Regions from separate parts of the Rhodopseudomonas palustris HaA2 genome, predicted to be linked through region 3. Evidence: predicted binding sites of a transcription regulator. Region 3 holds the regulator's gene; each other region holds the start of a gene.

The links. Region 3 encodes HrcA, which represses chaperone genes, less so after heat shock. Its sites were predicted from a motif close to GTTAGCACTCNCNNNNNGNGAGTGCTAAC; they were not measured.
Positions count from the first base shown of each region.
Region 1: a site for HrcA is predicted at 5,052-5,080, ahead of RPB_RS16295 (co-chaperone GroES). Genes of this name have one in related genera too.
Region 2: a site for HrcA is predicted at 4,736-4,764, ahead of groES (co-chaperone GroES). Genes of this name have one in related genera too.

Region 1 is NC_007778.1:3,691,838-3,698,852, forward strand. Features, by position in the region: gene RPB_RS16280 (EAL domain-containing protein) at 1-2,102, opposite strand, end outside; gene RPB_RS16285 (hypothetical protein) at 2,651-4,363, shown strand; gene RPB_RS16290 (usg protein) at 4,395-4,679, opposite strand; gene RPB_RS16295 (co-chaperone GroES) at 5,125-5,442, shown strand; gene groL (chaperonin GroEL) at 5,608-7,015, shown strand, end outside.
Region 2 is NC_007778.1:2,099,581-2,106,595, forward strand. Features, by position in the region: gene RPB_RS09235 (phytoene desaturase family protein) at 1-985, opposite strand, end outside; gene RPB_RS09240 (hypothetical protein) at 1,319-2,509, opposite strand; gene groL (chaperonin GroEL) at 2,675-4,327, opposite strand; gene groES (co-chaperone GroES) at 4,360-4,656, opposite strand; gene RPB_RS09255 (hypothetical protein) at 4,956-5,465, shown strand; gene RPB_RS09260 (MFS transporter) at 5,504-6,712, shown strand; gene RPB_RS09265 (protein phosphatase CheZ) at 6,797-7,015, opposite strand, start outside.
Region 3 is NC_007778.1:467,650-474,664, forward strand. Features, by position in the region: gene rdgB (RdgB/HAM1 family non-canonical purine NTP pyrophosphatase) at 1-283, opposite strand, end outside; gene rph (ribonuclease PH) at 335-1,048, opposite strand; gene hrcA (heat-inducible transcriptional repressor HrcA) at 1,209-2,297, shown strand; gene grpE (nucleotide exchange factor GrpE) at 2,485-3,105, shown strand; gene RPB_RS02170 (hypothetical protein) at 3,106-4,044, opposite strand; gene dnaK (molecular chaperone DnaK) at 4,435-6,336, shown strand; gene dnaJ (molecular chaperone DnaJ) at 6,477-7,015, shown strand, end outside.

The sequences.
Region 1 (7,015 bases), 2.1 Mb from region 3:
GCGAGAATATCCGACACCAAATCGGCCAGATTCGGATTCTGGAAATTGATCGGCGACAGGTTGACGGAGACGCAAGGAATATCGAGCCCCAGCGCGCGCCACGCCGCCATCTGCCGGCAAGCGGCGCGGATCGACCACAGCGCGACCTGTTCGATCAGCCCGCACTCTTCGGCCAGCGGAATGAACTTCGCCGGCGACACCGCGCCGAGCACGGGATCGTTCCAGCGCGCCAGCGCCTCGACGCCGTGGATGGCGCCGTCGCGGGTCCCGATCTGCGGCTGATAGTGCAGCTCGAGCAAATCGAACGTGATGGCGTTGCGCAACGCCGCGCTGTAGGCCATCCGTTCCTCGGCCGCGCCGTTCATGTCTTCGCTGAAGAAGCGATAGGTCGAACGGCCGCTGCGCTTGGCCTGGTACATCGCCGTGTCGGCCTGCCTGATCAACACATCGATGTCGGTGGCGTTGTCCGGATACAGGCTGATGCCGATGCTGGCGGACATCGGCACCTGCCAGGTTCCGATCCCGAGCGGCAACGCCAGGGCCTCGGCAATTCGCGACGCGACGAGCCCGGCTTCCGATGCGTTGCGTCCCGGCATCACGATCACGAACTCGTCGCCGCCGAGCCTCGCCAGCATGTCGCACGGCCGAATCTGCTCGCGCAGACGCTGTGCGAACGCCACCAGGAAATCGTCGCCGGCGGCATGGCCGAGCGTGTCGTTGACGTCCTTGAAATTGTCGACGTCGAGGAACGCCAGCGCGACGTGCTGTCCCGGCGGACAGGTCCCGGTCGCCTGGGCGATCAGATCGCGCAGGCGCGCGCGGTTCGGCAGGCCCGTCAGCATGTCGTAATAAGCGAGCCGCGCGATCTGGGCGCGCGCTTCCTTGCGCTCGATCGCAAGCGCGCCGAGATGCACGCAAGCGTCGACGATCCGCTCGTGCCAGCGGCTGGGCGCGCGGCATTCCCTGAAATAGAACGCGAAGGTGCCGATCACGCGGCCGTCCTTGGCCTTGATCGGCGACGACCAGCAGGCGCGCAGACCGGCGGCGAGCGGCAGCGCCTTGAACGGCTGCCAGCGCGGATCCGTGTCGATGTCGATCGCCAAGACCGGATTGCCGAAATAGGCTGCGGTCCCGCAAGACCCCTTCTCCGGACCGATCGCGACGCCGTCCAGAGCGCGGGAGTATTCGTCGGGAAGGCCCGGGCCGCCGAGCGGGCGAACCAACCCGGACTCGATCTGCTGCAGCGAGGACACCACGTCCGGCGCGATCTTCTCGACGAACCTGCACATCCGGTCCGCGAGCTCGGTGATCGGGATTTCATCGGCCAGTGCGCTCAGCGTCAGTTGCTGCAGCGTCCGCAACTGCACGGATTCCGAGATGTCGGTCAGCAACGCGACCCCTCGCCCGTCGCGCAGTCCCTTGACCTCGGCGGAGACCCAGATCTCGCCGCCGTCCTTGGCGTAGAGCAGGATCTGTTGCTCGCTGCCCTCGTCGTCGATGTCGGGCGCCGGGCTCGCGATCGTCCGGCGGTTCGAATGGCGGCCCGCGAGCAATTCACCGGCGTGCCGGCCCTTCGTCTCCTCGGCGGAGTATCCGAACAGACGCGTGAAGCTCGGGTTGGTATAGATGATGATATCGTCGCGATCCGTGACGAGGACGGCGCGGCTGGCGCGTTCGGCGACCGTCATCAGCGCCGCAATCCCCTCGCGCTGTTCGACTTCCTGCGTGATGTCCCGGACGAACGCGATGGCGTAATCGCCGCTCCCGACCTGCGCCCGCGAGACCGACACCGCGGCGCGAACCGCACGACGGTCCTGGCGACCGATGGTGATTTCGAAACCGGCTTGGCCGAGCGGGCGATCGGGATCGACCGCTGCGAACGCCGCTTGCACGATGCGTGCGCCCAACTCGTCGTGGCCGAGCGCGCCGACAGCCCGGCCGAGCAGCCCGGTCCGGTCCAGCCCGAACGTCGACTCCGCCGCCGCGTTGACATAGCGCAGGTGACCGTCGTGATCGACGATCACCACGGCATCCCTCGTGCGCTCGAGCGCGGCGAGCCGGACGTCGCGATCGTCCGCCGACAAACTATCTCCGACTTCCATCGTTCAGTCCTGCTACCTGTGGAATCTACTTGGTCACCCGAACGCGATTCAGGCGTCATCGAACTACGTATCATCTCGAAAAATGAGTATTGAGTTGGTTCGATCGCCGGCTCCACGCCCGGGACGTTTCATCCTTACGAATCCGTTGCCGGCGGCGACGAAACGGCGCGACCGCCCCACGCACGACCGAAGCGTGAGCGAAGATCGCGGCGCGACGACCGATCGACACCCGATCCGGACGCGCGCGGGCCCGAGGTGACGACAGTGACGGCGCCGCAGGTTTGCTCCCGGTTTGCCGCAGGTTTGCCGCAAGCGCCCTCAGAGCAATGTGGCGAAACAGGCGCCCGTCGAGCGACGCCGCGACCTGCATCGCGGTTGCCGCTAACTACTTGTCGAATATAGCCAAAATGCAAACTCGCCGGACCTCGGGCAATCCTTCGTTTCTCCTCAATGATACCGTCACTGTGCAGCCAACGAGCTGAGTGTCGCGACCAAGTGGACTTCCCCTGCGCAATCGATCAGCCGTCACGCGATACACGGAGATCGGATTGCCTGTTGCATCGTTGCGGGATCAGGCGCGCTCGCTCGGGCTGCGCACCATCCTCGCCGGATTCGTCGCTTGGGCCGCCGCCGCCGCGATCGCTTTCCGTTCCAGCCTTTTGTCGTCGTTCGATCTGGTGTTCGGCAGCCCCGGCGACGGGCGGCTGATCGCCTATCTGCACGAGCATCTGTTCAACGCGCTGCGCGGCCGCGCCGAATTCCTCTCACCGCCGTTCTATTTTCCGCAGAAGAACGTGCTCGGTTACACCGACGCGTTCCTGCTCGACATCCTGCCCTATTCGGCGTTGCGCGCGCTGGAACTGGATGCTTTCGTCGCCTCGCAGGTGTTGGCGATCGCGCTGTCGCTGGTCTGCTTCGTCGCCAGCCTGGTGATCCTCGTTCGCTATCTCGGATTGTCGCCCGCGATCGCGATCTGCGCCGCGGTGCTGATCACCTTTCCCAACAATCTGATGGTCAAGACCGCGGAAGCGCATCCGAATTTCTTCGCGCTGTACTACGTCCCCTGCATCGTGCTGCTGGCGCTGTGGGCGATCGAGGATTTCCCGCGGCCGACGAAATGGTCGCTGGTCCGCGCCGGACTGACCGGGCTGCTGTTCGGCCTGTTGTTCTCGACCTTGTTCTACATCGCATGGCTGTTCGTGTTCACCGCGCTGTTCGCCCTGTCCGCCGTCGCCGTGATGCGCGGCCGCGCCATGGTGTCGATGGTCTGGACCAACATCCGGCCCTGCAGCGCGCTGCTCGCAGCCGCGGCGATCGGATTCGCAGTGGGCATCGTCCCGCTGCTGATGATCTACCTGCCCGCGCTGCACGAATTGTCGGGCCGAACGTTTCGCGAATATCTCAGCTTCGCGCCGTTTCCCAAGGACCTGATCAACGTCAGCCACACCAACCTCGTCTGGGGCTGGCTGGTCGAGCGACTGCTCGGCAAGGTCGACCACGAGCGCGTTCTCGCGGTCACGCCGCTGCTGACGGCGTTCGTGCTGGGGCTTGCCTATGTCGTGCGCAAGGCGCGCCGGCCAGGCCAGGCCGTTCCGTGGCAACTCGTTCTCGGCATCGCCTGCATCGCGGTCTGGGCGCTGTCCTGGCTGCTAACCTTGCGGATCGGCTCGGTCAGCGTGTTCTGGATTCCCTACAAGATCGTGCCTGGCGCCGTGGCGATCCGGGCCGCCGGACGGATCCAGTTGCTGGTGCATCTGTGGTTGGTCGTCGGACTGGCCGTGCTGCTGCAACACTGGATCACGACCGCGCCGCTCGGCCGGCTGCGCGCGCGACAGGCGATCGCGGGGCTGCTGCTGGCGGTGTGCCTGGTCGAACAGATCAATCTGCAGCCCGGCGAGTTGTCACGTCGCGATGAATTCGCGCGGCTCGACGCGGTGCCGGCGCCGCCGGCGGACTGCGAAGTGTTCGTGGTGAATGCCGGACCGCCGTCCGACATCTCGCTCAAGGAAGTCGACGCGATGTGGATCTCGATGCGGCTCGGATTGCCGACCATCAACGGCAATTCCGGCTGGTCGCCGCCGGGCTGGCGGCTCGACGACATCAAGATGGACTACGACGACGCGCTGCGGCGCTGGATCAAGCAGGCCGGCGTGACGCAGCGAATCTGCCAGTATCAGCGCGACACGCAGGTCTGGTCGGCCTACGACCCGACCCCGCCGGCGTTGCGGCCCACGGCGGACGCCGCCCCGCGGGCCGACTGAGCGAGTGCCTCCGCCGCTCGAAGTCGCCGGTTCAATGCAGCCGGAACACGCCGTCGACGGCGCGCAGTTCGGCGGGCTTGATCAGCTTCGAATGCGCGACGGTGACGGAAAACAGCGGCCCTTCGAGCTCCTTCTCCCAGAACGACAGGAAATCCTTCAGTGCCGGGAAGTGCGGAAACAGGTCGTAGTTCTGCCAGGTGTAGCTCTGCAGCAGCCAGTTGCGATCCGGCCGGCGGTACAGAATTTCCGCCGTCGTCAAACCATAGCCGAGCACCTGTTTCCTGAAGTCTTCAGAGACTGCACCTTGTCCGTCCATGCCAACCTCCTCGGGGGTAGAGCGCATTCAGCAAAAGTGGTGTCCGGCTCGCGTCGTCGATGTGCCCTACTGCCTGTCCTGACCGCCCGCCGGGGACCGGTGTCCACTTCCGCCGGCCGGGCTGCTTCAATTGTGACGTAACGAAGTAACCTATCTCAAGCCCAAAAGTTTAACGTTGTGTGCAATAAGTCAGCATTAGCAGCGACTTAGGGGAAGTGCTAGCAGCGGGCCGGGGGTTAACCGCCGGCCGGCCTTGGCGGCGCCGGCGTTAAGCCTGGCGCGCGGAATTGGCAGAAGTTCCCCCCGAGTGCCAATTTTTCTGCTATCCACCCTTGTCTCCCCGAAGGTGCTGGATTATCTCCTCAATGTCGGTCTGGCACTCGCCGGGCACGACTGCTAATTTCCAGAAATTCTGAAAACGCTTCAGAAACTTAGGAGGACTTGCATGAATTTCCGTCCGCTTCACGACCGCGTCGTGGTCAAGCGCATCGACGCCGAAGAGAAGACCGCTGGCGGTATCATCATTCCTGACTCGGCCAAGGAAAAGCCCTCGCAGGGCGAAATCGTCGCCGTCGGCCCGGGTGGCCGCGACGAAGCCGGCAAGCTGATCCCGATCGACCTCAAGGTCGGCGACCGGGTGCTGTTCGGCAAGTGGTCGGGCACCGAAGTCAAGATCGACGGCAAAGAGCTGCTGATCATGAAGGAAAGCGACATCATGGGCGTCATCACCGACGTCGCGCCCGCCAAGAAGAAGGCGGCCTGAGCACGGCCGTCATCCTGAGGAGCCGCGGCGTAGCTCGAAGAGCGAAGCCTGGGCGTCTCGACGGATGACGACCGACCACTGATCGTCCAACTCATCACCCTTCGAGGCTCGGCAACTTCGTTGCCCCGCACCTCAGGGTGACGCAACCAACCAAGGAAACCTCATATGTCCGCTAAAGAAGTCAAATTCGGCGTCGACGCCCGCGACCGCATGCTGCGCGGCGTGGACATTCTCGCCAATGCCGTGAAGGTCACGCTCGGCCCGAAGGGCCGCAACGTCGTGCTCGACAAGTCGTTCGGCGCGCCCCGCATCACCAAGGACGGCGTCACCGTCGCCAAGGAGATCGAGCTCGAGGACAAGTTCGAGAACATGGGCGCCCAGATGGTGCGCGAAGTGGCCTCGAAGTCCGCCGATCTCGCCGGCGACGGCACCACTACCGCGACCGTGCTGGCCGCGGCGATCGTACGTGAAGGCGCCAAGTCGGTGGCCGCCGGCATGAACCCGATGGATCTGAAGCGCGGCATCGACCTGGCTGTGGAAGCCGTGGTCGCCGACCTCGTCAAGAACTCCAAGAAGGTCACCTCGAACGACGAGATCGCCCAGGTCGGCACCATCTCGGCCAATGGCGACGCGGAAATCGGCAAGTTCCTCGCCGACGCGATGAAGAAGGTCGGCAACGAGGGTGTCATCACCGTCGAGGAAGCCAAGTCGCTCGAGACCGAACTCGACGTCGTCGAGGGCATGCAGTTCGACCGCGGCTACATCTCGCCCTACTTCGTCACCAACGCCGACAAGATGCGCGTCGAATTCGACGACGCCTACATCCTGATCAACGAGAAGAAGCTCTCCAACCTCAACGAACTGCTGCCGCTGCTCGAAGCCGTGGTGCAGACCGGCAAGCCGCTGGTGATCGTCGCTGAGGACGTCGAAGGCGAAGCGCTCGCCACCCTCGTCGTCAACCGCCTGCGTGGCGGCCTGAAGGTCGCCGCCGTCAAGGCGCCGGGCTTCGGCGATCGCCGCAAGGCGATGCTGCAGGACATCGCGATCCTGACCGGCGGCCAGGCGATCTCGGAAGACCTCGGCATCAAGATGGAGAACGTCACGCTCCAGATGCTCGGTCGCGCCAAGAAGGTGATGATCGACAAGGAGAACACCACGATCGTCAACGGCGCCGGTAAGAAGGTCGACATCGAAGCCCGCGTCGCCCAGATCAAGGCGCAGATCGAGGAGACCACCTCGGACTACGATCGCGAGAAGCTGCAGGAGCGCCTGGCCAAGCTCGCCGGCGGCGTCGCGGTGATCCGCGTCGGCGGCGCCACCGAGATCGAGGTCAAGGAGCGCAAGGATCGCGTTGACGACGCGATGCACGCCACCCGCGCTGCGGTCGAGGAAGGCATCGTCCCGGGCGGCGGCGTCGCTCTGCTGCGCGCCTCCGAGCAGCTCAAGCGCATCAAGACCGCGAACGACGACCAGAAGACCGGCGTCGAGATCGTGCGCAAGGCGCTCTCCGCCCCGGCCCGCCAGATCGCCATCAACGCCGGCGAAGACGGTTCGGTGATCGTCGGCAAGGTGC
Region 2 (7,015 bases), 1.6 Mb from region 3:
TCGAGTAGCTGGTGACGCCGAAGTCGCGCGGCGGCTGGGACAGGCCCAGCGTCAGCGCGAACAGCGACAGCGACAGCGTCCGGCCGGCATAGCTCTCGGTGAGCCGCTGGCCCTGCGCATCGGGCATCAGTGCCGCGAGCGCGCCCGGCGCGGCGTTGCCGATCACCGTCAGCGCTTCGACCGATTGCGGATCGCTGCCGTCGCGCGCGGTGTGGGCGATGCGATGGATCGCGCCGGGCTCACCCATCGCGATGCCGCTGACGGCGCGGCGCAGCATCACATCGCCGCCGCCCTTGCGTATCGCGCGGGCGAGGGCGCTCGACAGCCGCTGCGAGCCGCCCTGGACGTAGCGCGCGCCGGTCAACAGGAAGCTGCCCTGCATCAGCGCGAACGGAACCCACCACAGCGTGGCGGGGTCGTCGTGGAAGTAGGAGAGGTTGCCGGCGATCGCGCATTTCAGCGCTTCGTCGTCGCCGAACAGCGCCTGCAGCTTGTCGGCCAGCGACGACGACCAGTCGGGAAATTCCGGCGCCAGCGCGAACACGGCGTCGAGCCCGCCGTCGCCGGCGGCCGAAGCCAGCCGCTGCATCTCGCCGAGGAATTGTTCGATGCCGCGGCGAGCGTCGGGAAACCGCGCCAGCAGCGCCATGCGGGCGCCGGCGAAATCATCCGGCAGCACGAAGGGCTGCGCCAGCGGCCCGCCGCGGATCTCGTACAGCGCGCCGGCGGGAACGAATGCCACCGCGTCGCGCACGCCGGCGCGGCCGAGCGCGGCGTGCTTGGGATCGCGCGGATGCAGCGGATCGCCGGTGATATGCAGCGAGCCCTCGACGAACAGATCGCCGACCTTGTAGCTCGACGCCGCGCCGCCGACCGAATTGCCGCGCTCCAGCACCAGCACCTTGCGGCCCTCGTGCGCGAGGATCGCGCCCGCGGTCAGGCCGCCGAGGCCGGCGCCGATCACCACTACGTCAAAGCGCGTCATTCAACCGAACATCCTGCCGCCGGAGGGAAGCGCTTCATTGCCGCAATGCAGCGGCATGTCAAATCGCGCTCCTGCGGCAACGGTGGCCTCTCACCTCTCCCCGCACCGCGCGGGGAGAGGTCGACCGGCGAAGCCGGTCGGGTGAGGGGCGAGGCAGTGCCGATCCAGCAGCGTCGGTATCTGCGGGGAGGCCGCAGCCCCTCACCCCAGCCCTCTCCCCGCGAAGAGCGGGGCGAGGGAGCAGGCTGCGGCCGTCGAGAGGTGGTCACGAAGCGCCAGACTTGGCCGTGGCCTTGCTGTGACTGTATTCTTGGCGTGAGGAGCGGGACGGTATTACTGCCAGGTCGCGCTCTCGGAATCCCAGCGCTGGCCCTTGAGTTCCTTCGCCAGCGCCGCGACCGCGCCGCCGTCGCTGCGCGGCTCGGCGCCCTCTTCGCCGGTGGCGTCGTCGTTGATGTTCAGCTTCGGGCCGGCGCTGTCGTCGGAGGTGGTATCCGAGGGATTGCCGAGCCACAGCATCAGTCTGTCGGTTGCGCCCGGTTTGTCGGCGCTGACCATCGCCTCGATGTCGATGGTTTGGGTGAGCTGCAGCGAAGGCACCAGATCGCTCGGCCGCTTGAAGCTGAGCTTCAGCTTGCCGGTGTCGTCGTTCCAGGCCGACGCGGCCAGCGTCGCGCCGAGCGTCTGCGACAGCACGCCGGCGACGGTGGAGGCGAGCTTGTCGCGGTTCAGCCTGTCGCCGTCGCGCCAGCCGGCGGCGGGGAACAGGATGGTGCGGTCCATCTCGATGATGCCGTTGGTCCAGCCCGCTGCGAGCACGCCCGGAAACGTCTTCGCACGGGCGATCACCGCAGCGGCCCGCGCCGGGTCGGTGGTGAGGTTGATCAGCAGCGTGCCGGCGCGCAGCGCATCGCAGCCGACGCTCAGGCTCGACAGCGACACTTGCAGATTCTGCCCCTTCAACGTCTTCAGAAAGTCCGCCGCGGCTTCGAGATTGACCCGCACGCCGATCGCTTCGGGCGACACTTCGGTGAAATCCTTCGGCGCCGTCGCGATGCTGTCGTCGGCGCTCTGGTTCTCCAGATATTCCTTCTCGCTGAGGTCCGAATTGTCGCTCGAGGTGATCTCGTACATCGTGGTGCCGACGCTGATTTCGCCCTTGAAGTCGACGGTTTCGCCGTTCGGCTTGCGCGTCAGCTTCACCGTCACCGGCGCCTTGTCGCCGGTCGTCTGCGTGGTTCCGGTCAGATTCTGGCCGCTGACCTGCAGATTGGCGACGAACCGCTCCTTGTGGTCGGACCCCTTGGCCGGCGAGTAGCAGACGTCGAGCACGGCGCCGGTCACGGTCTTGCCCTGCCGGGTTTCCTTCAGGATGACGTCGGCACCGTCGAGGAAGCCGTCGACGGCGGTGAAGTAGCGCGTCTCGCTCGTCGGCGAGGCCGCCTTCGGCGCGAGCTTGCTCTGGGCCCATGCCGGTTCGATCGCGGGCAGCAGCATCAGCAGGCTGAACAGGAGCGGGCGCATCGGGGATTTCCTCGCAGGATTTGCAATTTTCGCAGCCTTGTCGATTCGAATTGAATCCGAACCAAGGCCTGACTAGCAAATCCGCCGGGCGGGCGCCAAAAAACAAGGCCGCCCGGAGGCGGCCTTGCGTGATCGATATCGGTGGGAGAGGCGAGGCGCGAGGGCTCAGAAGCCCATGCCGCCCATGCCCCCCATTCCGCCCATGCCGCCGCCACCCGGCATCGCCGGCGCGGCTTCCTTCGGCAGTTCGGCGACCATGGCTTCGGTGGTCACCAGCAGCGCCGCGACCGACGAGGCGTCCTGCAGCGCGGTGCGGACCACCTTGGCCGGATCGACGATGCCCTTGGCGAGCATGTCGACATAGTCCTCGGTCTGGGCGTCGAAGCCGAACGTCTCCGACTTGTTCTCGAGGATCTTGCCGACCACGATCGAGCCTTCGACGCCGGCGTTCTCGGCGATCTGGCGGATCGGAGCTTCCAGCGCCTTCAGCACGATGTTGATGCCGGCCTGGACGTCGGCATTGTCGTTGTGGATGCGGCCGACCGCCTTCTTGGCGCGCAGCAGCGCGACGCCGCCGCCCGGGACGATGCCTTCCTGCACCGCGGCGCGGGTCGCGTTCAGCGCGTCCTCGACACGGTCCTTCTTCTCCTTGACCTCGACCTCGGTGGCGCCGCCGACGCGGATCACCGCGACGCCGCCGGCGAGCTTGGCCAGACGCTCCTGCAGCTTCTCACGGTCGTAGTCCGAGGAGGTCTCCTCGATCTGCGCCTTGATCTGCTGGACGCGGGCCTCGATGTCCGGCTTCTTGCCGGCGCCGCCGACGATGGTGGTGTTCTCCTTGTCGATCACCACCTTCTTGGCGCGGCCGAGCATCTTCAGCGTGACGCTCTCGAGCTTGATGCCGATTTCTTCCGAGATCAGCTGACCGCCGGTCAGGATCGCGATGTCTTCCAGCATCGCCTTGCGGCGATCGCCGAAGCCCGGCGCCTTGACGGCCGAGACCTTGAGGCCGCCGCGCAGCCGGTTGACCACCAGCGTCGCCAGCGCTTCGCCTTCGACATCCTCGGCGATGATCAGCAGCGGCTTGCCAGACTGCACCACGGCTTCGAGCACCGGCAGCATCGACTGCAGGCCCGACACCTTCTTCTCGTGCAGCAGGATGTAGACGTCGTCGAGCTCGACGGTCATCTTCTCGGCGTTGGTGACGAAATAGGGCGACAGGTAGCCGCGATCGAACTTCATGCCCTCGACGATGTCGACTTCGGTCTCGAGCGACTTGTTCTCTTCGACGGTGATGACGCCCTCGTTGCCGACCTTCTGCATCGCCTGGGCGATCATCTTGCCGATCGGCGCGTCGCCATTGGCCGAGATGGTACCGACCTGGGCGATCTCGGCCGAGGAGGCGACCGGACGGGCGCGCTTCTGGATGTCCTTGACCACGGCCTGGACCGCGATCTCGATGCCGCGGCGCAGATCCATCGGGTTCATGCCGGCGGCCACCGACTTGGCGCCTTCGCGGACGATCGCCTGGGCCAGCACGGTCGCTGTGGTGGTGCCGTCACCGGCGAGGTCGTTGGTCTTGGAGGCGACTTCGCGCAGCATCTGCGCGCCCATGTTCTCGAACTTGTCGTCGAGCTCGATCTCCTTGGCGACGGTGACGCCGTCCTTGGTGATGCGGGGAGCGCCGAAGCTCTTCTCGATCAGCACGTTCCGGCCCTTCGGGCCGAGCGTGACCTTGACCGCATTGGCGAGGATGTCGACGCCGCGCAGCATCCGATCGCGCGCGTCTCCACCGAATTTGACGTCCTTGGCTGACATTCAATTTGCTCCTGATGTCTGTTGCGAGGTGATCAGCCGACCACGCCCATGATGTCCGACTCCTTCATGATCAGGAGCTCCTGGCCGTCGAGCTTGATCTCGGTGCCCGACCATTTGCCGAACAGCACGCGGTCGCCGGCCTTGACGTCGATCGGGATCAGCTTGCCGGCTTCGTCGCGGCCACCCGGACCGACGGCGACCACTTCGCCTTCCTGCGGCTTCTCCTTGGCGGAGTCCGGAATGATGATGCCGCCTTTGGTCTTGGTTTCCGCGTCGATGCGCTTCACCACGACCCGGTCATGGAGTGGACGAAAATTGAGCTTAGCCATGGCTGGTCCTGTGCTGTTGCTGGAGGAGATCGGCGTCGAATGCCGGGCGCTGTTCGCGGATGCGGTTGTCGCCCGCGCTGCTGGCAATCGCGCTGCGAGAGTGCTAATTGTTGGTTCCGGAATATGGCTTGACGCTGGTCCTGTCAAGTTGAGGGCTTAATAGCTTGGTGAAGCTGTTGTAGGATTCTCGGCAAACAGATCGGGGCACCGGCATCTTCGCCCGCTGCATTGCCTGCGGCGGCGTTTTGCGCTTGTGTGACCTCAAGGGGCGCATGGGGATGTTCTCTCGGGGAGACGTTATGATCAGTACAAGCAACGCACGCGCGCCGATGAACCTGGTGATGGCGTCCGTGATGGCGCTGGGCCTGGGTGCGTGCGGCAGCTTCGGTGGGTTCGGCGGCTCGCAGCCGGCCCAGGTCGCAGAGCCTGCGCCGCCGCCGGAAGTTCCGGCGACGATTCGCGCCGACGAGATCGTCGGCCGCTGGGGGCTGGCGTCGTTCCAGAATCCGGCGGACCGCGCCCGCACCGAAAAGGCGGCGTTGTCGCAGTGCAAGAATCCCTACGTGATCGGCGCCGGCGCGAGCGGCGGCGTCATCATGCATCTGGCCGATCAGGCCACGCCGCAGGAACTGCGGCTGAAGGGATCGCCGGGCGGCAAGAACTATATCGGCCCGGCCGGCCCGATCGGCGAGCAGGATCGCGAAATTCTGTCGTTCGACGGACGCACGCTGGTGACCCGGTTCCTCGACAAGGATGCCGCCAATCGGTATGGAAATATGGTCTATGTGCGCTGTTCCCCGCGCGCCTGACGTTTGAGACCATCGAGTCGAGCTGACGCCATGCCTTCATGACCGCGCTGCGTAATCTCGGGTTCGGCCCCGGACGCGCGGTCGTCGTTCTGGCGTTCACCCAGATCCTGTGCTGGGGAATCCTGATCTATCCCCCCGTGCTGACGATGCCGCATCTGACCGCGGATCGCGGCTGGTCGCTGACCTTCGGCATGGCGGGATTCTCGCTGGCGCTGGTGATCTCCGGGATCATGTCGCCGATCGTCGGCGGCCTGATCGACCGGCACGGCGGCAATGTGGTGATGGCGCCGGGCGCACTCGCCGGCGCGCTCGGGCTGGCGCTGCTCGCCACCACCGATGCGCGGCCGATGTACTTCGTCAGCTGGGCGCTGATCGGCCTATCGATGTCGTCGAGCCTGTACGATCCCGCCTTCGCGACGCTGGCCCGGCTGTTCGGCAGCTCGGCGCGGCGGCAGATCACCTTCGTCACCTTCGCCGGCGGCTTCGCCTCGACCGTGGGCTGGCCCGCGACTCATCTGTTGCTCGAGCATGTCGGCTGGCGCGGCACCTATCTGGTGTTCGCCGCCGTGATGGCGTTCGTCGTCGCGCCGCTGCACGGCTTCGCGTTGCCGAGGACGCCGTCGCCCTCTCACGGCGCGGTGGTGTCCGGACCGCATCCGGTGCCGGAGGAGCCGCTGCGGCCGGAAGGGCGGCCGTTCCTGTTGCTGGCGATGGCGTTCGCGCTGCATGCGCTGATCCTGTCGGGCGTCACCTCGAACCTGCTGTCGATGTTCGAGCGCGGCGGACTCAGCGCCGCCACGGTGGTGACGCTGGGCGCGCTGTTCGGCCCGGCTCAGGTGGCGGCACGGCTGATCGATTTTCTGCTGGCGGGCCGCACCCATCCCTTGTGGATCGCGCGCGGCGCGATTGCCCTGATGGCGCTGTCGTTCGCGGTGCTGGCCTTCGTCGGCGTGTCCGTCCCGGTGGCGGGGCTGTTCTGCATCGCTTTCGGCGCCGCCAACGGGGTGATGACGATCGCGCGAGGCAGCCTGCCGCTGCTGATGTTCGGGCACGCCGGCTATGGCCGGGTGATCGGGCGGATCGCGCGACCGGCGCTGTTCATCCAGGCGTCGGCGCCGTTCGTGGTCGCGGCCGCGGTGGAGCGGTTCTCAGACGCCGCGGTGATCGAGGTCGGGATGCTGGCGGCGCTGGCCGGGCTCGGCTGCTTCCTGCTGATCCGGCCGCCGCAGCCGGCGTCGCGGCGCTGAGGCTCACCGCGGCGGCCGAAACAAAACGCCCCGGTCCTGATCTGAACCGGGGCGCTTGAAAGCCGTGGCGAGCGAAGCGTGCGATCAGTTGAACATCGCGTCGATGTCGTCCTGCGAGGCGTGTCCCTCGTCGTCGAGCTTCGGCCCGTTGAGCAGCCGGTCGTCGCCTTCGCGGGTGTCGACGATCGGCGGCGCGTGCGCCTTGATCGCGTCGACGCCGCCCCAGATGTCCATCATCGTGATGATGTGATGTTCGATGAACTTCATCGTGGTCATCACCTTGCTGATGCGCTGGCCGGTGAG
Region 3 (7,015 bases):
CGGCCCAGCGCGCCGACAAGATCCCAGGGGCGCCGTCGAGCGCATCGACGGCAAGTCCCGAATCGTCTGCAAAGGCAGGGAGTTGCGCGGCCTGCGCGGCGGCCTCGGCCTTGATGCGGGCGTTGGCGCGAAAACTGTCGCCGGTTTCGTCCGGTTCGCCGAGCCCCAGTTCGCCGGCCGACACCGCGGCGATCCCGTAGGGGGCCAGCAGTTCCCGCATCTCGGCGAGCTTGCCGGGATTGTGGGTCGCGATCACGAGCTGGCCGCTGATTCGTCGATGCATGGCGGCGCTAGCGTAGCTCAGGAGCGGCCGCGAATGGGTGGCAAGAATGACTCACGCCACCGCCATTTTCTGCAGATCGACCAGCCGCGCCACGCCCTTCTGCGCCAGCGCCATCAGCGCCAGGAACTCGTCCTGCGAGAACGGCGTCTTCTCGGCAGTGCCCTGCACCTCGACGATCCGGCCGTCGCCGGTCATGACGAAATTGGCGTCGGTTTCGGCTTCGGAGTCCTCGGCGTAGTCGAGGTCGAGCACCGGGGTGCCGTTGTAGATTCCGCAGGAGATCGCTGCGACGTTGTCGCGCATCACCTGGCCTTTGAGCATGTTGCGGGTCTTCATCCAGGCGAGACAGTCGGCCAGCGCCACCCAGGCGCCGGTGATCGAGGCAGTCCGGGTGCCGCCATCGGCCTGCAGCACGTCGCAATCGACCGTGATCTGGCGCTCGCCGAGCGCCTGCAGGTCGACGATGGTGCGCAGCGAGCGGCCGATCAGGCGCTGGATCTCGACGGTGCGGCCATTCTGCTTGCCGGCTGCGGCCTCGCGCCGGGTGCGTTCCAGCGTGGCGCGGGGCAGCATGCCGTATTCGGCCGTCACCCAGCCACGGCCCTGGCCCTTCAGCCACGGCGGCAGCCGCTCCTCCAGGGTCGCCGTCACCAGCACATGGGTGTCGCCGAATTTAACCAGGCAGGAGCCCTCGGCGTATTTCACGACGCCCCGCTCCAGCGAGACGGCGCGCAGTTCGTCGGGCGCACGGCGGCTTGGCCGCATGGGAAATCCTCCGTCAATTTCGGGAAATGGCGATCTGGCTGCCTTTTAGGGGCGGAGCGGCGCAGCGGCAAGGGCGCTGGCAGAACAGCCGTCCTTGCGCCACCTGCCGACTTGTAACCGGACGCCGGCGACGACAGATTAGAGGGGAACGGAGGACAAATTGGCTCATCATGAACCGATCGGCCTGATCGCGCCCAATACCGGACTGGCGCAGCTCAACGAGCGCTCGCGGGATATCTTTCGCCAGATCGTCGAAAGCTACCTGGCGACCGGGGAGCCGGTCGGCTCGCGCAATATTTCGCGTCTGATTTCGATGCCGCTGTCCCCGGCCTCGGTGCGCAATGTCATGGCCGATCTGGAGCAGCTCGGGCTGATCTACGCCCCGCATACCTCCGCTGGCCGCTTGCCGACCGAACTCGGCCTTCGCTTTTTCGTCGATGCACTGATGCAGGTCGGGGATCTGACCGAACCGGAGCGGCAATCGATCCAGGCGCAGCTGTCGTCGGTCGGCCGGGCACAGACCGTCGAGGCGGCGCTCGGCGAGGCGCTGACCCGGCTGTCCGGCCTGACCCGGGCCGCCGCGGTGGTGCTGACCGCCAAATCCAACGTCCGGCTCAAGCATCTCGAGTTCGTCCGGCTGGAGCCGGAGCGGGCGCTGGTGATCCTGGTCGCCGAAGACGGCCAGGTCGAGAATCGCGTGCTGGCGCTGCCGCCGGGGGTTCCCTCATCGGCGCTGACCGAGGCCTCGAACTTCCTCAACGCCCGGATCCGCGGCCGGACGCTGGCCGAAGCGCGGCTCGAACTCGAAACCATGCTGTCGCAGGATCGCACCGAGCTCGATCAGCTCACCCAGAAGGTGATCTCGGCCGGGATCGCCAGCTGGTCCGGTGGCGACGGCGAAGACCGCCAGCTGATCGTGCGCGGCCACGCTAATCTGCTCGAAGACCTGCATGCGATGGAGGACCTCGAGCGGGTCCGGCGGCTGTTCGACGATCTCGAAACCAAGCGTGGCGTGGTCGATTTGCTCGGTCGCGCCGAGAGCGCCGAAGGCGTTCGGATCTTCATCGGCTCGGAGAACAAGCTGTTCTCGCTGTCCGGGTCGTCGACCATCATCGCGCCCTACAGCGACGGCGCCGGCCACATCGTCGGCGTGCTCGGCGTGATCGGTCCGACCCGGCTGAACTACGCGCGGGTGATCCCGATGGTCGACTATACGGCGCGCATCGTCAGCCAGATGCTGGGCGGCTGATGCGATGCTGCGGCGGCACGCTTGCGCTCGGGCCGTAGCTTTCTGATCCGGCATGACTTTCCCCGACTCGCGGAGCCGCGTTCGGGATCATGCGGCGGCCGCCAAGCTTGATTTTCACGGCGCAAACACGATATCCCGGCCAACCCATTCCCGACCGATCCAGACTTTTCTCTCAGAAGGTAGCGTGATGACCGATTCCAACGGACCGAAGGACAACAACCAGGACCAGGCGCAGGCAGCCGCCGATCCGGTGGTTTCCAAGCCGTACATCATGCCGGACGACCCGGAAGACGGCGCCAACGAGGCGCTCATCAAGGAAGCCGCCGAAGCGCGCGACAAGATGCTGCGCACGCTGGCGGAAATGGAGAATTTGCGCCGGCGGACCCAGAAAGAGGTCGCTGATGCACGGACCTATGGGGTCAGCGCGTTCGCCCGCGACGTGCTCGAGATCGCCGACAATCTGCAGCGCGCGCTCGACGCCGTGCCGGCCGAAGCCCGCGCCAATGCCGATGCCGGTCTCAAGGGGCTGATCGAGGGCGTCGAACTCACCGAGCGTTCACTGATCAACGCGCTGGAAAAGAACGGCGTCCGGAAATTCGATCCGTCGGGAGAGAAGTTCGACCCCAATTTCCAGCAGGCGATGTACGAAGTTCCGGATCCGTCGGTGCCCGCCGGCACAGTCGTGCAGGTGGTGCAGGCCGGCTTCATGATCGGCGAACGCGTGTTGCGCCCGGCGCTTGTCGGCGTTGCGAAGGGCGGCGCGAAGCCCGCGCCCGCGGCGACCAACGGCACCGATACCACCGCCTGATCAGCGCGCCTTCAGCCCGTCGCGCACCTTTCGGAAACGCGGAAACGCGTCGGACCAGAGGTCGCGCGGCGAGCTGCCGATCACCCGCATCGCCACGCTGGCATTGCCGAACCGCAGCCACTGCACGACCGTGACGGGGGTGTTGTCCTTGCCGCTGACGGCTTCGATCCGGGTCTCGAAGCCGGGCAAGCCGTCGATCCGCATCGGTTCGGAGGTTGTGATCCTGGCGTCGCGCAGACCCGGGATAGTGGCGGCGGCCTGCTGGGCGAAGCGCGCACGATCATCGGTCTGCTCCGGCACCGAGCCGATCAGGCCGAGCACCATGAACGGCGCGCCTTCGATGCCGGTGTCCTCGTTGCCGTCCGCGAGCAGCAGCGCGGCGCCCGGCGCCAGCGTGCGCACGGTCTTGAAGTCGCCCAGCTCGCGGATGTCGAAGGGCATCTGCGCGACCTGCTCCTCGACCGGCACCTGCTGTCGCACCGAGACGGAGCTCAGCATCTTCTTCACTGCCTCGTCCGAGTAGGTCTTGGCCGCGCTGTCGGCGACCTGCACCGCCACATAGCCGGAGAACGCCTTGCTGCCCGACACGATCAGCGAGTAGCGACGGACCTTGTCGGCGCCGACGACGCCTTCCTCGGCGGTGTAGTAGGCGGTGCCGGCGGTGGTCTCCAGGCTCTCGGGTTTCACCTTCCCCATCGCGCCTTCGGGCACCGCCTTGAAGGCCGCCTCGACCTCGCCGAACGCCGGACCCGGCAATTCGGCGAGCAACACCTTGACGCCGTTGTCAGCCGTCTCGAATCCGAGAAAGGATTTCGACTCGGTCATCCCCGGCATCGGCGTGACACCGACGCGAATGCCGCGCGGATAGACGGTGTCGGCCGCCGCAGGCGTTGCGGCAAGCACCAGGGCAATCGCAAGAAGGCGCGCTATCTGTCTCATGGAAGGCTCTACTGAAGTCGCATTGAGGCCGTTCGATGGTCGATGGCCGCTGCCCGTCGGGGCCGCAGGGTCGCAGACGTGACGGCCTATCGCCACCTGATCACGTCCTGCGGTCGGGTCAAGGCGCAACCGCACACTGGGACGACCGGCCGCAAGCGGGCCGTGCCGTGCTGCAAAACCACCGACCCCGGCGGCCCCTCGGAGACCGATGATGATTCATCAAGCCGATGTTTTCGTAGGCGAGGCTGCCCGCCAGTCCTTGCAGCCCCCACCCCCCCTCCTATATGAGGCTCACCGCCGCACAATCGCGAGCATTTGATATTTGGGGGTTGGGGCTGGTGCGCCGTCAGGGCCCGCCCGACTCGCCGCAAAAAGAAGGATATGAGCACCATGGGAAAGGTCATCGGGATCGATCTCGGCACCACCAATTCGTGCGTCGCCGTCATGGACGGCAAGAATTCCAAGGTCATTGAGAACGCAGAGGGCATGCGCACGACCCCCTCGATCGTCGCATTCAGCGACGACGGAGAGCGGCTGGTCGGTCAGCCCGCCAAGCGCCAGGCCGTCACCAATCCCGAGCGCACCTTCTTCGCCGTGAAGCGCCTCGTCGGCCGTCGTTACGACGACCCGATGGTCGAGAAGGACAAGAAGCTCGTTCCCTACAAGATCGTCAAAGCCTCCAATGGCGACGCTTGGGTCGAGGCCGACGGCCAGACCTATTCGCCCTCGCAGGTTTCCGCCTTCATTCTGCAGAAGATGAAGGAGACCGCGGAAGCGCATCTCGGCCAGAAGGTCGATCAGGCGGTCATCACGGTCCCCGCTTACTTCAACGACGCCCAGCGCCAGGCCACCAAGGACGCCGGCAAGATCGCCGGCCTCGAGGTGCTGCGCATCATCAACGAGCCGACCGCGGCCGCTTTGGCCTATGGTCTCGACAAGACCAAGGCCGGCACGATCGCGGTCTATGACCTCGGCGGCGGCACCTTCGACGTCTCGATTCTGGAGATCGGCGACGGCGTGTTCGAAGTGAAGTCGACCAATGGCGACACCTTCCTCGGCGGTGAAGACTTCGACATGCGTCTGGTGAGCTACCTCGCCGACGAATTCCAGAAGGAGCAGGGCATCAACCTGCGCAACGACAAGCTGGCGCTGCAGCGGCTGAAGGAAGCCGCCGAAAAGGCCAAGATCGAGCTGTCGTCGACCACGCAGACCGAGATCAACCTGCCGTTCATCACCGCGGATCAGTCCGGTCCGAAGCATCTGACCATGAAGCTCACCCGCGCCAAGTTCGAGGCGCTGGTCGACGATCTGGTGCAGAAGACCATCGAGCCGTGCCGCAAGGCGCTGAAGGATGCCGGCCTCACCGCCGGCGAGATCGGCGAAGTGGTGCTGGTCGGCGGCATGACCCGCATGCCGAAGGTCCAGGAAGTGGTGAAGCAGCTGTTCGGCAAGGAGCCGCACAAGGGCGTCAACCCGGACGAAGTCGTTGCGATCGGCGCGGCCATTCAGGCCGGCGTGCTGCAGGGCGACGTCAAGGACGTGCTGCTGCTCGACGTGACCCCGCTGTCGCTCGGCATCGAGACGCTGGGTGGCGTGTTCACCCGGATCATCGAGCGCAACACCACGATCCCGACCAAGAAGAGCCAGGTGTTCTCGACCGCGGAAGACAATCAGAACGCGGTCACCATCCGGGTCTTCCAGGGCGAGCGCGAAATGGCGGCCGACAACAAGATCCTCGGCCAGTTCGACCTGATGGGGATTCCGCCTGCGCCGCGCGGCATGCCGCAGATCGAGGTGACGTTCGATATCGACGCCAACGGCATCGTCAACGTCTCGGCCAAGGACAAGGCGACCGGCAAGGAGCAGCAGATCCGCATCCAGGCATCGGGTGGTCTGTCCGATTCCGACATCGACAAGATGGTCAAGGATGCCGAGGCCAACGCCGCCGAAGACAAGAAGCGTCGTGAAGCCGTCGACGCCAAGAACCACGCCGACGCGCTGGTGCATTCCACCGAGAAGGCGCTGGCCGAACACGGCTCGAAGGTGGCGGAGCCTGAGCGCCGCGCCATCGAAGACGCGCTGAGCGATCTGCGCGAATCGCTCAAGAGCGACGACGCCGAGGTGATCAAGGCCAAGACCAACACGCTGGCGCAGGCTTCGATGAAGCTCGGCGAAGCGATGTACACGCAGCAGGCAGAGTCCGACGCGGCCAAGCACGCCGCCAAGGACGACATCGTCGACGCCGACTTCACCGAAGTCGACGACGACAAGAACAACAAGAAGTCAGCCTAAGGACCTCATGACGGATGACGTGACCCCCATCTGACGAACGCGCTTGCGGACTTCAGGTGGGGGTTGCTTTCGTTGGGCCTGGGACGGCATGAAGAATGCTCGTTCCCTCGAGGGTCAATTGGATCGAGCAGGTTTGACGGATGTCCACCACCAAGCGTTGCTACTACGAAACTCTTGAAGTCGAGCGGAGCGCCGACGAATCGACGCTCAAAAGCGCGTTTCGCAAGCTGGCGATGAAATGGCATCCGGATCGCAATCCGGGCGACGCCTCCAGCGAAATCAAGTTCAAGGAAATCAACGAAGCCTACGAGGTGCTCAAGGACGGCGACAAGCGCGCCGCCTACGACCGCTACGGCCATGCCGCGTTCGAGCAGGGCATGGGCGGCGGCGGTCCGGGCTTCGGCGCCGGTTTCGCCTCCTCGTTCTCGGACATTTTCGAAGACCTGTTCGGCATGGCCGGACAGCGCGGGCGCGGCACCGGCCGCGAGCGTGGCGCCGACCTGCGCTACAACATGGAAATCACCCTCGAGGACGCCTACAAGGGCAAGACCGCGCAGATCGAGATTCCGGTCTCGGTCACCTGCGAGTCCTGCTCGGGCACCGGCGCCAAGGCCGGCACCAAGCCGAAGACCTGCTCGACCTGCGGCGGCGCCGGCCGCGTTCGCCAGGCCCAGGGCTT